3 regions of the Paenibacillus xanthanilyticus genome follow, and region 1 is predicted to be linked to each of the others. Evidence: riboswitches for the same ligand, from Rfam matches in the RefSeq annotation. Region 1 holds a riboswitch; each other region holds the start of a gene.
What was found. A riboswitch is a leader RNA that binds a small molecule or an ion and turns the genes downstream of it on or off. The one in region 1 is predicted to bind cobalamin.
Positions count from the first base shown of each region.

Region 1 (4,540 bases):
TGATCGAACGGCTGCGGCGGGAGAACCGTCGCGCTGCGATGGCGGGAGATGGCTGGAACGATGCGCCGGCGCTCGCGGCGGCGGACGTGGGCATCGCCATGGGCAACGGCACGGACGCGGCGCTGGCGGCCGGCCATATGGCGCTCATCCGCGCGAGGCTCACCGGCATCGCCGACGCGGTCTTGATCAGCAGACTGACCCTGCGCAATATTCGGCAGAACCTGGGCTTTGCCTTCGTGTACAATGCCTGCGTCATTCCGTTCGCGGCTTTCGGCGGGCTCGAGCCGTGGATGGCGGGCACCGCGATGGCGTTCAGCTCCGTCTCCGTCGTCGGCAACGCCCTCAGGCTGAATCGCCAGCTGCGGAAGATCGCGGATTGATTGGCGTGCCGCTCCTGCCAAGGAACGCCTGCTTTTGACTTCAATCGCACTATATCGACATGAACGAATGGGCCTTTCGATTGCCGAGGGAAGCAAAATAAGCCAAAAGGGCCGAAGGTTTTCGGAGCAAGGGCAGCGAATGGTAATACACAAGGTTGCCCAAAACAGCGGAGGATGGACGATGAGAAGTCGTGTCACTTTTTTTAACGGACAGCAAGCCGCCCAATTAAAAAAACGAGGGATAATCAATCCTCATGCGATGTTGACGAGCAATATTAACGGATTGGTTGACAACTACTTGACGGGCGTATTCTTGGCGAGCGAAGATCGGCTGCTATACGTGAACGGCCGGCTCGCGGAGATGTTTGGCTATACTCAGCAAGAAATGCTGCGCATGACAGCCCCGGAGCTCGTGCACCCGGAGGATATGGAAATCTTCCGCGAGGAAACCCGCAGACGGCTCAGCGGCGAACGGAATGCGATGCGTTGGATCCGGGGTCTACGCAAGGACGGAAGCGTGTTTTACTTCGAAACGCAGGCGGACATGATCACCTATCGCGGCAAGCCGACGTTGATGGGGACGCTCATGGACACGACAAGCATGAAACAGGCGGACGATTTGTCGACCGAGAACGACGTGCGGTATCAGCGGCTGATCAAATATTTGCCGGAGCCGATCATCGTGCAGGACGGCGATACCATCATCTATATAAACAACGCGGCGATGAAGCTGCTGGGGGCGGAGACGCAGGAGCAGCTGCTCTATCAATGCATCGGCTCGCTTATTCATCCCGACGAGCGGCTAGCCGCCGCAGAGCGCGTCTCCAAGGTCATGCAGTCCGACGATCCGCTCGAGTTCGTCGAGAGCAAGCTGATCGGGTTGGACGGAGAGACGATCGACGTCGAAGCATCCAGTACACGCATCCACAATTTCCTTGGGCGAAGGATCGTCGTCCAGACGGTGTACCGGGATATCCGGGAGCGCAAGCGGGCGGAAGAAGCGCTCGTCAATTCCGAGAAGCTGTCGGTCGCCGGGCAGATGGCGGCCGGCATCGCGCACGAAATCCGCAATCCCCTTGCGTCGCTCAAAGGGTTCTCCCAACTGCTGAAGAAGAAGTTCGACAAGCACCACGATTACTTCGATATCATGCTGGCCGAGCTGGACCGGATCAACGAGATCGTGCAGGAATTCATGGCGCTCGCCAAACCGCAAGCCAATCAATTATTCGGCCATTATGACCTGATCCGAATTCTGCAAGCGGTCATGACGCTGCTCGAGACGCAAGCGATCATGAAAAACGTCGAGCTGTGCATCAAGTTGAACGACACGGCGGACACGTCGATCTACTGCGACGAGAATCAGATCAAGCAAGTGTTTATCAACCTGCTGAAGAACGCGATCGAGGCCATGCCAGGAGGCGGATGCATCGAGATCGAGCTGCGCGCGCTGCGGGAGGGCGAGGTGACGGTCTTGATCAAAGATCAGGGCATCGGCATTCCGATCGAGCTGATCGACAAGCTCGGCGGCCCGTTCTATACGACCAAAAGCAGCGGAACCGGGCTCGGGCTCATGATTTGCAACCGAATCGTCCAAGCGCATCACGGCGAAATGTCGTTTGCCAGCGAGAGCGGACTCGGCACGACGGTGACCGTCGTGCTGCCGCTCGCGGGCAGCCGGGCCGCCGAGAAGGCGAAGGTTACGGCTGGGTCGGCGCAAGCTTGACGCATAGCCCACGCGCGTGCCCCGGGGACAACATGCCCCGGGGTTCTTTGCATTCCGCGCTTCTGCTCGTCTGCCCACGGCGAAAAGGGTAGACAAGCCTTTTCCCGGAGTGATATAGTTACAGTCGAACAATTGCATAGACTTGGAACAGGTGCCGAAGCGAGGAACGCAAGCAATTGCGCGCCGCGTGGAGGTTAAAAGGGAAGACCGGTGCAATGCCGGCACGGACCCGCCACTGTAAGAAAGCGTCCGACGGACGGCGAATGCCGGTCCCGGGACAACGCGATGCCCCTCGATGTCACTGGCCGATTATGCGGTCCGGGAAGACGGCAGCGCGCAAGCTTTCGAGTCAGGAGACCTGCCTGTTCGTAGCACGCTGCCCACGTGGACTTGGGGAAGTGTTGGAGCTTGGAATGGACGAACGATTACGGCACGCGCCGGCTGATAAGGCTGGAAGGCGTCTCATGAACGCGCGAATGTCTGCAGCAAGCACTTCCGGCACGGTCACGGGAGTGCTTTTTTTATTGCAATTGCAATATCGGCAAGAACAAGGAGTGGGGACAGCATGAAAAGAACGATCGGCTTCAGATTGACGATGCTGCTGGTGGCGGCCATGCTGCTGGCGGTGCTGGCGGCATGTGGAGGCAAGGCGGAGAATAACGGCTCGGCGGCGAACGACAACGCGGCCGTGGAGAATAACGCCGCATCGGGCGCGGGCAACGCGGGGGGCGAGACGGCCGCGGCGCCGATATACCCGCTGACGGTGACCGACGCGACGGGCACGCAAATTACGTTCGAGAAGGCGCCGGAGAAAGTCGTGACGCTCGTGCCGAGCGAAACCGAGATCATGTTCGCGATCGGTGCGGGCGATGCGGTTGTCGGCGTGGACGACAATTCGAATTATCCGGAAGAAGCGGCGGCGAAAGCGAAAGTCGGCGGCATGGAGGCGAATATCGAAGCGATCGTCGCGCTCAAGCCGGATCTCGTGCTGGCGTCCTCGTCGATGAACGCGCCGGCAATCGAGAAGCTGCGGGGCCTGAATCTGACGGTGCTGGCGACCGATCCGAAGACGTACGACGAGGTCATGAACAAGATCGGCCAGATCGGCGCGATCATGAATAAGACCGACAAAGCGCTGGAAGTGGTCAATCATATGAAAGACGTGCGCCAGCAGGTGATCGATGCCGTGCAGGACGCGCCTAAGCCGAAGGTATACCTCGAGTTCTCCCCGGGCTGGACGGTGGGCAAAGGCGAATTTCTGGACGAGATCATCACGCTCGCGGGCGGCGCGAACATCGCGGATCAGTCGAGCTGGTACGAGATCGATCCGGAGAAGGTCATCGAGCAAAATCCGGACGTCATCGTCTACGCGTCCTTGAGCGTCAAGGAAGGCGAGAAAAACCCGATTCTGGACGCGATCGAGAAGCGTCCGGGTTGGGAGGCCATCGCGGCCATTCAAAATAAAAAGCTGTATGAAGTCGAACAGGATCCGCTTGTTCGCGTAGGCCCTCGCTTGGCGGAAGGCCTGCTCGAAGTCGCGAAGAAGCTGCATCCGGATCTCGTGAAGTAATGCGGCGCAAATTGTACGTGTATGGAGGAGCAGCGATGCTCCTCCTTGCCGCATCTATCGTGGTTAGTTTGTCGATCGGATCGGCGAGACTGCCGCTATCCGAGGTATGGCAAATCCTGCTGCGTTTTGTGACGGGCGCTGCCGGGGACGGCGGCGCGGACCCTAGCGCGATCGCGATCGTCACCCAGGTGCGCCTGCCGCGCATCGTGCTGGCCATGCTCGTCGGGGCTTGTCTGTCGCTGGCCGGCGCGGGCTTTCAAGGCGTGCTGCGCAACCCCCTCGCCGATCCGTTCACCTTGGGCGTCGCGACGGGCTGTTCCGTGGGCGCGGCATTCATTCTTTTATTCGGTTATCATGCGACGGTCGGCATGTGGCTGATACCGGGCGTCGCGTTCGTAACGGGTATCGCCACGCTGGGTGTCGTCGTGGCGCTGGCCCGCGCGCGGGGGGCGATGAATATCCAAACGCTCATTCTGTCCGGCGTCATCGTACAGGCGTTCCTCGGCGCGGTCGTGTCCTTGATGTCGTCGCTGTCGCAAGGCGTCGTCAACGAAATCAACGCTTGGCTAATGGGCAGCATCAGCGCGCGCGGCTGGGAGCATGCGCAGCTCGTGCTGCCGTTCCTTGCCGTGGGCGCGGTCGTTTTAATTCGTTACGCGATGGCGCTCAATTTGTTTGTCTTCGGCGAACGGCATGCTTCGCATCTGGGCATCGAGGTCGAACGGACGAAGCTGGCTATTCTGATCGTCTCGACGCTGCTGACGGCGGTTGCCGTCTCCGTGGCGGGTGTCGTCGGCTTCGTCGGACTCGTCATCCCGCATCTGATTCGGCTCATCGTCGGCCCGGATTACCGGCTGATCGTGCCGC
Region 1 covers NZ_JBHUHA010000001.1:1,757,752-1,762,291, reverse strand. Annotated here, with positions in the region: gene ACFSKT_RS07100 (heavy metal translocating P-type ATPase) at 1-380, shown strand, start outside; gene ACFSKT_RS07095 (PAS domain S-box protein) at 562-2,103, shown strand; cobalamin riboswitch at 2,236-2,483, shown strand; gene ACFSKT_RS07090 (ABC transporter substrate-binding protein) at 2,669-3,673, shown strand; gene ACFSKT_RS07085 (FecCD family ABC transporter permease) at 3,673-4,540, shown strand, end outside.

Region 2 (4,540 bases), 960 kb from region 1:
GCCGATCCCTGCTTCGAACCGCAGCCTTGCCGGCACGATTCCCGATTCGCCGGGCGCCAGCCGCAGCTCGTCTTCGAAGCCTCTCGCGCGAAGTCCGCGCATCCAACCCTCGTAACGGGACATCGTCCGATCGAACAACCGGGCTGCGAGCGTCGCCGTATCGGCGATGGTTCTCTTCGCGCCGCGATAGCCGCCTCTTGCCCGCTGAGCCGTATACAGCTCGAAGGCCGTCTGGAGCAGAAGGAAAAGGAACCGATACATGATTTGCATGATTTCCAGTACGAGCAGCGGCACGCGCAGCTTGCGCAGCACCTGGAACAGGTCTGCCATCGGCGTGGTCAGAATGAGGAAGAGAAAGCAGCTTGAGCAGGCTAGAATGCGAAGCATGAGCCCCAGCGCGAGCTTGCCCCCGTCCTCGGTCAAGACCAGCTGCCATCGGCCGATGTCCACGCCGACCGCAGCGGGTACCATCGCCGCGCTCTCTGGCATCACCTCAACCAGCAGCGCAGGCAGACTGAGCAGATAGAAGCCGAGTACGCTGCCGAGCGCGGCGGCGTAGAATCTCGCGCCGATCCCCGCTCTGCGTACGGTCCAGCTGCACAGCCAGACCGTGATCGCCGCCTGTTCCGCCGGCCCAGCCAGATAGGCAAGCAGCAGCAGCGCGGCGGCGAAGCCGCATTTTGCCGTCGCCGGCAAGCTTCTCAACCGATTGCCGTACGAATAGCTGTCGATTTGATGCAGGATCACGACTTCTTTCTCAATGCTTTCCCCCGGAACAAGCCGATGACGTAGCCGATGAAGCCCGCGCCGAGCGCCGCTTGCAGCGCGAACAACATGCTCTCCGTTTCGCCCGGCGGCGACAGCAGCGAGGAGAACCATGGCTCGTAGGCCGGATCCACGGTGGCGATCATCTCCTCGGCTTGGCCGTCCGCACCGCCGAAATCGCCGTTGACGAAGGCAAGCGGCAGCACGGCGAGCAGCACGACGGCTGCAACAATCCACGTATTGCGGTAACGTTTAAACATGGGTACGCGCTCCTTTCATTTTGCGCTGGAGCAGCCGGAATTCGTCGGCTCCATATGCCTGCAGCCAGTTCCAGACTAGGACGGTCAGCAATCCTTCGCTAATCGCAAGCGGAATTTGGGTGAGCGCGAAGACGCCGCCGAATTTCATCAGCGAAGCGGCGATGCCGCCGCTAGCCGACGGGAACGCCAGCGCCAGCTGCGCCGAGGTCATGATATAGGTGGCCAGATCGGCTGTCGCGGCGGCGAAGAAGATGGCCAGCTTCGGTCTGTCCGTCGTCCGCATCAGCCAGACGTAGACTGCGTAGCCGGCCATCGGCCCGGCGACGGCCATCGAGAACGCGTTCGCCCCGAGCGTCGTCAATCCGCCGTGCGCGAGCAGCACCGCTTGGAACAACAGGACGATTGATCCTAATACGCTCATCGGGAGCGGGCCGAACATGACCGCGCCGAGGCCCGTCCCGGTCGGATGCGAGCTGCTGCCCGTGACGGACGGCAGCTTCAGCGCAGATAGGACGAACGTGAAGGCGCCCGCGAGACCGAGCATGATTTTGAGCTCCGGCGTCTCCTTCGTCACCTTTCGCAAGGCACGAAGTCCCAGCGCAAAGAACGGAATGAACACGACCCACCAGAATATCGCCCATCCTACAGGAAGGAAGCCCTCCATGATGTGCATCGCGTATGCGGATTGCGGCACATTCAACCACAGATACAGCGCGAACGCCGCTATTAGCGACAGCGTCCCCGCCCATTTTCGTTTTGTCACGTCTCCAATTCCTCTCCACTAAGTTGTCGCGCGCTGATCGAACACGCCAAAAAGGCGCCTCTCCCCTTCGTGATGCAGGGGAAAGACGCCCGTATGTACGCAGCTTATCTACCATCCGGTTGCTCGTCTAACACCTCCCTATCTCCCGTAGGTAAAGCAGTGTCGTCGAAACAGGCAGGTCTCCTGGCTACCGGCATCATCGTCGTCAGCCGCCTTCCCGGTTGCACCCAGTGGCGAATTTGCGCTTTCGACTCCTCCGTAACAGTGGCGGGACCGCGTCGGCATTGCACCGAACTTCCCTATTAAGCCGGAACGGCAGCCTGCAGCGGCCGCCCTTCCAGCACCTGTTTCCGTTATTCACTTATTCCCGCGCGGCGGGTTGAAACCTATGAACATAGTAAACGGTCGCCGCGTTTTGCGCAACAACCGTTTTGAAGGAGCGCCTTAGCGGAAGGACTGCCAGAACGGACGGTCCTTCGCCAAAATCGCGTTAATCTGCGCGAACGGGATCGTGAACGTCGGGAAGCCTGCCGCATATGGCCCGATCTCGTATGGGGCGAAATACAGATGGAGCGCCGTCTCCGAGACGTAGAACGGCTGGTCGGGCGCGATCCCTTTGTACGTGTCCGGGAACACGTAATCGTACTGCGGATCATCCTTGATTTGTTGGCCGACGATGTCGCTCAGCACCTTCACGTAATCGCTGCCCGGCTTAAATAAGTCTTCGAGCCTGTAGAACGCGCCGGTCGTGATGTCGATGTGCGGATACAGCAGCGACGGCATGCCGTGCGCCGCGCCGAACGGGTAATCGTAGCCGGACAGCTCGAGGACGAGCAGATTTTTGCGGAACATCGAGATTTGGAAATCGCCGGTATAGGACGATTCAAGCTGTTGATCCGCCGGAACTGGCTTCACTTGGGAAAGTTCCTTGAGCTTCGTGTTGACGTTCTGCTGCGTATTCGGATTCGACATGCCTTCGAGCTGCGGATAATAGACGAGGTAATCCTTGTTCGGGCTGTATTTGACCTCGCGCACCCGATAGGGATCACGCAGCGGAATGATGCTGTTCTGCCGCCATACGGACTGTCCGTCGTTCGTCCAATAGGAGAGCCGCTGGTCCACGTTCGCCGCGATCAGACCATCCTCGAGCGTTAACGTGCCGCTGCCTTTGATCCGGGGATAACCCGGGGCTGCCTTGCCCGTCCGGTCGATAAAGTACGTATGCGTTCGATCGTAGACCGATGCCAGTCCTTGCTTGTAATCTTGAACGTCGAAATAGGCAAAGTCGCTCAACCGCACGCCTTTCGCGGTCGCAACCAAGAAAATGGAGCCCCGATAGGGCTCGTTCTCGTCGATCGCCTGCCCGAGCGCCAGACGATTGTCGCCAAGCTGTCGGATATCGTTGTAGCCCGGCTGCACGACATATTGGCCTTTCTTGTCGATGACGCCGTACACCGATTTGTAGTCTTCGCCGGTATTGACGACCGCAAGCCCGTCGCGGAACGGCTGCGCATAGGTGTATGCAGGCTGGATGACGACTCTGCCCTTCTCGTCGATATACCCGTATTTGCCGCCGGCCTCCTGCTGGAAGGCAAGCAGACCGTCGCTCGGCGGGCCGACGAACGGGTAATGGAAGACGGCCACCTGCGTGCCGTCTGGCCGAATGACCGCGTATTCGCCCTCCTTCGTCTTGATCAGCGCGCGATTGCGTTCAAAGTCGTCCGCCTCCTGGAAGCGGGCCGGGATGACTTCGCTGCCTTCTCCGTCGATATAACCGTACAGCGAATTGCCATCCGTGTTCTGCACATAGAAGACGGCTCTGTTGTTATGCAAATTCCCTAAGAACGAGTAGGCACGCTTCGTGACGATCCGCCCCTCGGCGTCAATCAGCTTGAAGCCTTCTTTGTCGATCACGACGGCATGCCCTTCCGAGAATTCGCCGATGGAGTCATAGATCGGCTGGACGACGAAGCGTCCCGACGTATCGATGAGTCCCGTCCCCTGCTCCGTCCCGGCAGCCGCCAGCCCGGTGCGGCCGAACGCGGCGGCGGAGCGAAACCGCGGCTGGAGCACCATTTTGCCCGCACGGTCGATATACCCCCATCGTATGCCGTTCACGGTCTTGAGCGATGCCGGGAACAGCGCCTCCGCCCTCGCGGCGGCGCCGTGGCCGTGTTGAAGCTGGCCCGTTATCTCGCGCTGCAGCCGCTCCAGCTCTTCGCGCGAAGGATACGGATGCGGAAACTCCAGCGCGCGGCGAACGGATAACAAGGCGGCTTGCGGCAACCCCGCTCTCCATTGCGCATCGGCCCAATAATACCAATAGAACGCGTAGTCGGGATGCAGCCGCACCATCTGCTCGTAGTAGCCGGCTACTTTGCGAAAGTAAGCCGGTTCCGCATCCCGTGCCGGCACGATCGCGCCGCCATGCCATCGAAGCACCTCCACGCGATACGCCTCGCCCGTGTCATGCGACCAGAGCGCAAGCTCGGACTGCCCGTCCCTACCGCCGGGCTCGACCAAATCCAGCACTTCGATGTAGCTGTACGTCAATGGGTCCTTCAAGACGCTTCGCAATCCGCCCGGCTCCCATTCGTAGATCGCCAGCTGCGACCAGATCGCGCCCATTTGCCAGCCGATCAGCAGGTTGTTGCGCGCCGCGCTCGTTACCGCCGACGCGGACAGCAGCGTCACGCCGTAGCCGGCACCGCGTTCGTTGACGATCGCTTCCCAACCGTCGGCCGTATTCCGG
Region 2 covers NZ_JBHUHA010000001.1:796,348-800,887, forward strand. Annotated here, with positions in the region: gene cbiQ (cobalt ECF transporter T component CbiQ) at 1-747, opposite strand, end outside; gene ACFSKT_RS03380 (energy-coupling factor ABC transporter substrate-binding protein) at 744-1,025, opposite strand; gene ACFSKT_RS03385 (energy-coupling factor ABC transporter permease) at 1,018-1,788, opposite strand; cobalamin riboswitch at 1,945-2,151, opposite strand; gene ACFSKT_RS03390 (WG repeat-containing protein) at 2,233-4,540, opposite strand, start outside.
Region 2: another riboswitch for cobalamin. It lies ahead of ACFSKT_RS03385 (energy-coupling factor ABC transporter permease); the one in region 1 lies ahead of ACFSKT_RS07090 (ABC transporter substrate-binding protein).

Region 3 (4,540 bases), 1.5 Mb from region 1:
CGCATGCTCCACGCTGTGGATGGCGCCCGCGAAGAGCACCTCGCGTACCAAATCGAATAGTGCGACCATCGGCTAGACGCGCCCCTTACCGGATGGCTCGTTGTCCTTCTCGTAAGCGATCAGCACGATATTCGTGTTGGAAGCCGACCTGAGATGCTCTTCGGTCTGCCGCAGCTCGTTCAGCTGTTCCGCGTTCAGTTGGGCAGGACGGTATTCGTCGTTCATTATGATCCTCCTCGGCATAATTGCGGCATCGACTGCGAACGTCGTTAACGGAAAAGAGAGCCCTTTTGAAGGGGCCCTCTTCCGACGGTGATACGTAGAATGAGACAACTTCTGCTGCACATCTGTTAGAAATCCGGTTACCTGACGGTAATGTGTCCCTCAGAATGCTCTGCGGCACAACCCCTCGCTTCTATGCAAAATGTGTTTACTTCCGTTTACCTCTAGTGAGTCCGTGCACGATGACGTCCAATGGAACCACACCTCGCTTCTCACCGTCGAGATTATATTGCCCGAGACGGGGACGTTCTATGCGAAAGTCGAGCCAACACGGCCAACTTGGGGGCATAACGAAAAAAGAGCCCGTTTGAAGGGGCTCTTTTCCGACGGTGATTCGTAGAATGAGTCAACTTCTGTTCACATCCGTTAGAAATCCGGTTTACCTAATGGCAATGTGTCCCTCAGAGATGCTCTGCGGCACAACCCCTCGCTTCTATGCAAAATGTGTTACTTCCGTTTACCTCTTGTGAGTCCGTGCACGATGCCGTCCAATGGAACCACACCTCGCTTCTCACCGTCGAGATTATGATGTCCGGGACGGGGGCGTTCTATACATGGTTTCGTGATGATGCGCAAAGGGGCGCCCTAACGAAAAAAGAGCCCGTTTTAAGGGCTCTTTTCCGACGGCGATACGTAGAATGAGACAACTTCTGTTTCACATCCGTTAGAAATCCGGTTTACCTGATGGTAATGTGTCCCTCAGAATGCTCTGCGGCACAACCCCTCGCTTCTATGCAAAATGTGTTTACTTCCGTTTACCTCGCGTGTTGAGTTCTTTCACCATTCGGCTCAATGGAACCACACCTCTCTTCACGCCGTCGATAATTAGAATGTCCCGCACGGGGCTCGTCTATGCGCGCTTCTCCCCAAAAAAACGGTGCGGGTATGGTGCGAAACGAAAAAAGAGCCCGTTTTAAGGGCTCTTCTCCGACGGCGATGCGTAGAATGAGACAACATCTGTTTCACATCCGTTAGAAATCCGGTTTACCTGATGGTAACGTGTCCCTCAGAATGCTCTGCGGCACAACCCCTCGCTTCTATGCAAAATGTGTTTACTTCCGTTTACCTCGCGTGTTGAGTCCTTTCACCATTCGGCTCAATGGAACCACACCTCTCTTCACGCCGTCGAAAATAGGATGGCCGGTTCGTGCGGAAGCTATGCGCCGGGAATGCGAAACCTTGACGCCGGGCCTCGTACCATTATTTTCATAGACAGATGATGGCAGGCTCTTGTATGATGGTCGAGACAATTGCATATTGGGAACAGGTGCCAAGTCGTGTGAACGCGATTATGGCTTAATAGGGAAGTTCGGTGCAAAACCGACACGGACCCGCCACTGTAAGAAGCTTGTCCGCCGGCCGATCGATGGCCGCGGACGGGTGCGCCGCTAACCGAAGTCACTGGGAGACTGCCTCCCGGGAAGACCGCCGGCGCATTGCTTTAAGTCAGGAGACCTGCCTGTTTCAACAGCACTGTTAACCTACGCGGAATTAGGGTGGTGTTAGAGATCGGACAAGCAGGAACGCTGCTTCCCTTTGCGCATGCGAGCGGGGGCGGACGTTTGGATTCGTTTGTTAGCCACGGGCATTTCTAACACGTTTTGTGTTGGGGATGTCCTTTTTTGCGTTGGCATCGGCCGGGGAACGGCCGGTTAGGCGGATAGGTCAAGGAAGGAGCGGCGGGATCGCATGGAGAGGACAACGGGCAAGCTGCTGATCGTCGGGTTCGGCCCGGGCAGCTTCGAACATATCACGAAACGGGCAAAGGAAGCGATTCAAGAGAGCGACATCGTCATCGGCTACAACACGTACGTCGATCTGATCCGCGGGCTGTTGAGCGAGCAGCAGGTCGTGCGGACCGGGATGACCGAGGAGGTCAGCCGGGCGCAGGAAGCGGTACGGCAGGCGGAAGCCGGACGCGTGGTCGCGGTCATCTCGAGCGGTGACGCGGGCGTCTACGGCATGGCCGGCCTCGTGTACGAGGTGCTGATGGAGCGGGGCTGGCGGCGGGAGACGGGCGTGGCGGTGGAGATTATCCCGGGTATCTCGGCGATCAACTCGACGGCGTCGCTGCTCGGGGCGCCGGTCATGCACGATGCGTGCACGATCAGCCTTAGCGATCATTTGACGCCATGGCGGGTCATCGAGCGGCGCGTGGAGGCGGCCGCCTCCGCGGATTTCGTCATTGCGCTGTACAATCCGCGCAGCGGGCGGCGTACGCGCCAGATCGTCGAGACGCAGCGGATCGTACTCAAGTACCGTTCGGCGCAGACGCCGGTCGGCATCGTCAAGAGCGCCTACCGCGACCGGCAGGACGTCGTGATCACGACGCTCGGAGAGATGCTGGAGCACGATATCGGCATGCTGACGACCGTCATCATCGGCAATTCGGCCACGAGCGTCTATGAAGGGCTCATGATCACGCCGCGCGGGTATCAGCGGAAGTATACGCTTGGCGCGGACGTGCAGCCGCTGCGGCCGCACGAGCGGCTGCGGACCGAGGCGGAGCCATGGGCGCTGGAGACGGTTGGCGTGACGGAACAAGACGCCGGATCGGAAGAAGCGGGGTGGGATGAGGACGGCGAGACGCTTGAGCGGCTTGCGGCCGACCGCGAAGGAAGCGAGGCGAGGAGGACGGAGGCCGTGTCCGGGTCTTGGTTAGCAGCGGAGCCGGCAGGTCATAACGCGCTGCGGCGGCAGACTGTCGGGATCGCGCCTTCGCCGGCGAAGGCAGCTGCTGCTTCGGCATCGCCGCTATCGCTTGCGCTGGAGGCGCTGCGTCTGGTCGATGCCAGCCGCGGCGTGGCGACAGCCGAACAAGGGCAGGGCGTGGATGGCGGCCGTGCGGCAGCCGCGTTCCGGCAGGAGGCGATATTCGAATTCACGGTTAGCCCTGGCCTGGCGAACAAGAAGCTCAGCGCGGGGCAAATGATGCTGCTGGCCGAGATCGTCGGCGACGCGGGCGAGCTGGAGTATACGCCGCATCACCAGTTTATCGTTCGCCTGCGGACGGACGACCCGGATGCGGCGACGGGCCGCCTTCGCGAGGCGGGATTCACGCTGGCGCCGATCGGCGATGTCGTGCAGATCAAGGCGTGCGACTTTTGCAATATGGAGAAAGCCGAATCGGTGCCGTATTTGGAGCGGCTCGGCGCGGGGCTCGGCGGCGCCAAGGTGCCCAAGGAGCTGCGCATTGGCTTCAATGGCTGCGGGATGGCGTGCTACGGCGCGGTGAACGAAGATATCGGCATCGTATACAGAAGGGGGAAATTCGATCTGTTCCTCGGCGGGAAGACGGTCGGGCGCAACGCGCACGCCGCCCAGCCTGTCGCGGAAGGGATCGAGCCGGAGGCGCTGGTGCCGACGATCGAGCGGATCGTGGCGCGTTTTCGGGCGGAGGGCCATCCGAACGAACGGTTCCACAAGTTTTTCAAACGGGTGAAGGAGCTTGAAGGCTATAGGCAGCAGGATCTGCCTGTGTTTGCAATCGATAACGCGGTATGCGGCGACTGACGAATGGAAGGTCGACGGCACGCCGGGATTAAATGGGAAGAGGAGCGGACGAAATATGGATGCAGTATTGTTTGTCGGCCACGGCAGCCGAGATGCCGAAGGGAATGACGAGGTCAGGGCGTTCGTCGGGGCGATCGCGGACCGGCTGGACGGGCTGCTAGTCGAGACGTGTTTCCTCGAGTTCGAGAAGCCGACGCTCGATCAGGGGCTCGACAAGTGCGCCGCGCTGGGGGCGAAGCGGGTGGCGGTCATACCGATCACGCTATTCTCGGCCGGCCATGCGAAGCTGCATATCCCGGCGGCAATCGACGAGGCGCGGGAACGGCACCGGGGCGTTCAGTTCATCTACGGCCGCCCGATCGGCGTGCATGACCAAGTGCTGGAGATTCTCTCGGCCCGGCTGCGCGAGTCCGGACTCGATCCGGAAGCGGAGCTGCGCGACACGGCGGTGCTCGTCGTCGGGCGGGGCAGCAGCGACCCGGACGCGAACAGCGATCTGTTCAAAATTTCGCGGCTGTTCTGGGAGCGGCTGAAGGTCGGCTATGTCGAGACCGCCTTCATGGGCGTGACGGATCCGCTCGTGGAAGCCGGCGCCGAGCGGTGTCTGAAGCTCGGGGCGAAGCATGTCATCGTACTGCCTTACTTCCTGTTCACCGGCGTGCTGATCAAGCGGATGGAGGACATGCTGGAAGGCTTGAAGGCGCGTAATCCGGAGCATCGCTTCACGCTTGCCCGGTATTTCGGC
Region 3 covers NZ_JBHUHA010000001.1:3,288,538-3,293,077, reverse strand. Annotated here, with positions in the region: gene ACFSKT_RS14045 (hypothetical protein) at 73-225, opposite strand; cobalamin riboswitch at 1,531-1,759, shown strand; gene cobJ (precorrin-3B C(17)-methyltransferase) at 1,972-3,795, shown strand; gene ACFSKT_RS14035 (sirohydrochlorin chelatase) at 3,851-4,540, shown strand, end outside.
Region 3: another riboswitch for cobalamin. It lies ahead of cobJ (precorrin-3B C(17)-methyltransferase); the one in region 1 lies ahead of ACFSKT_RS07090 (ABC transporter substrate-binding protein).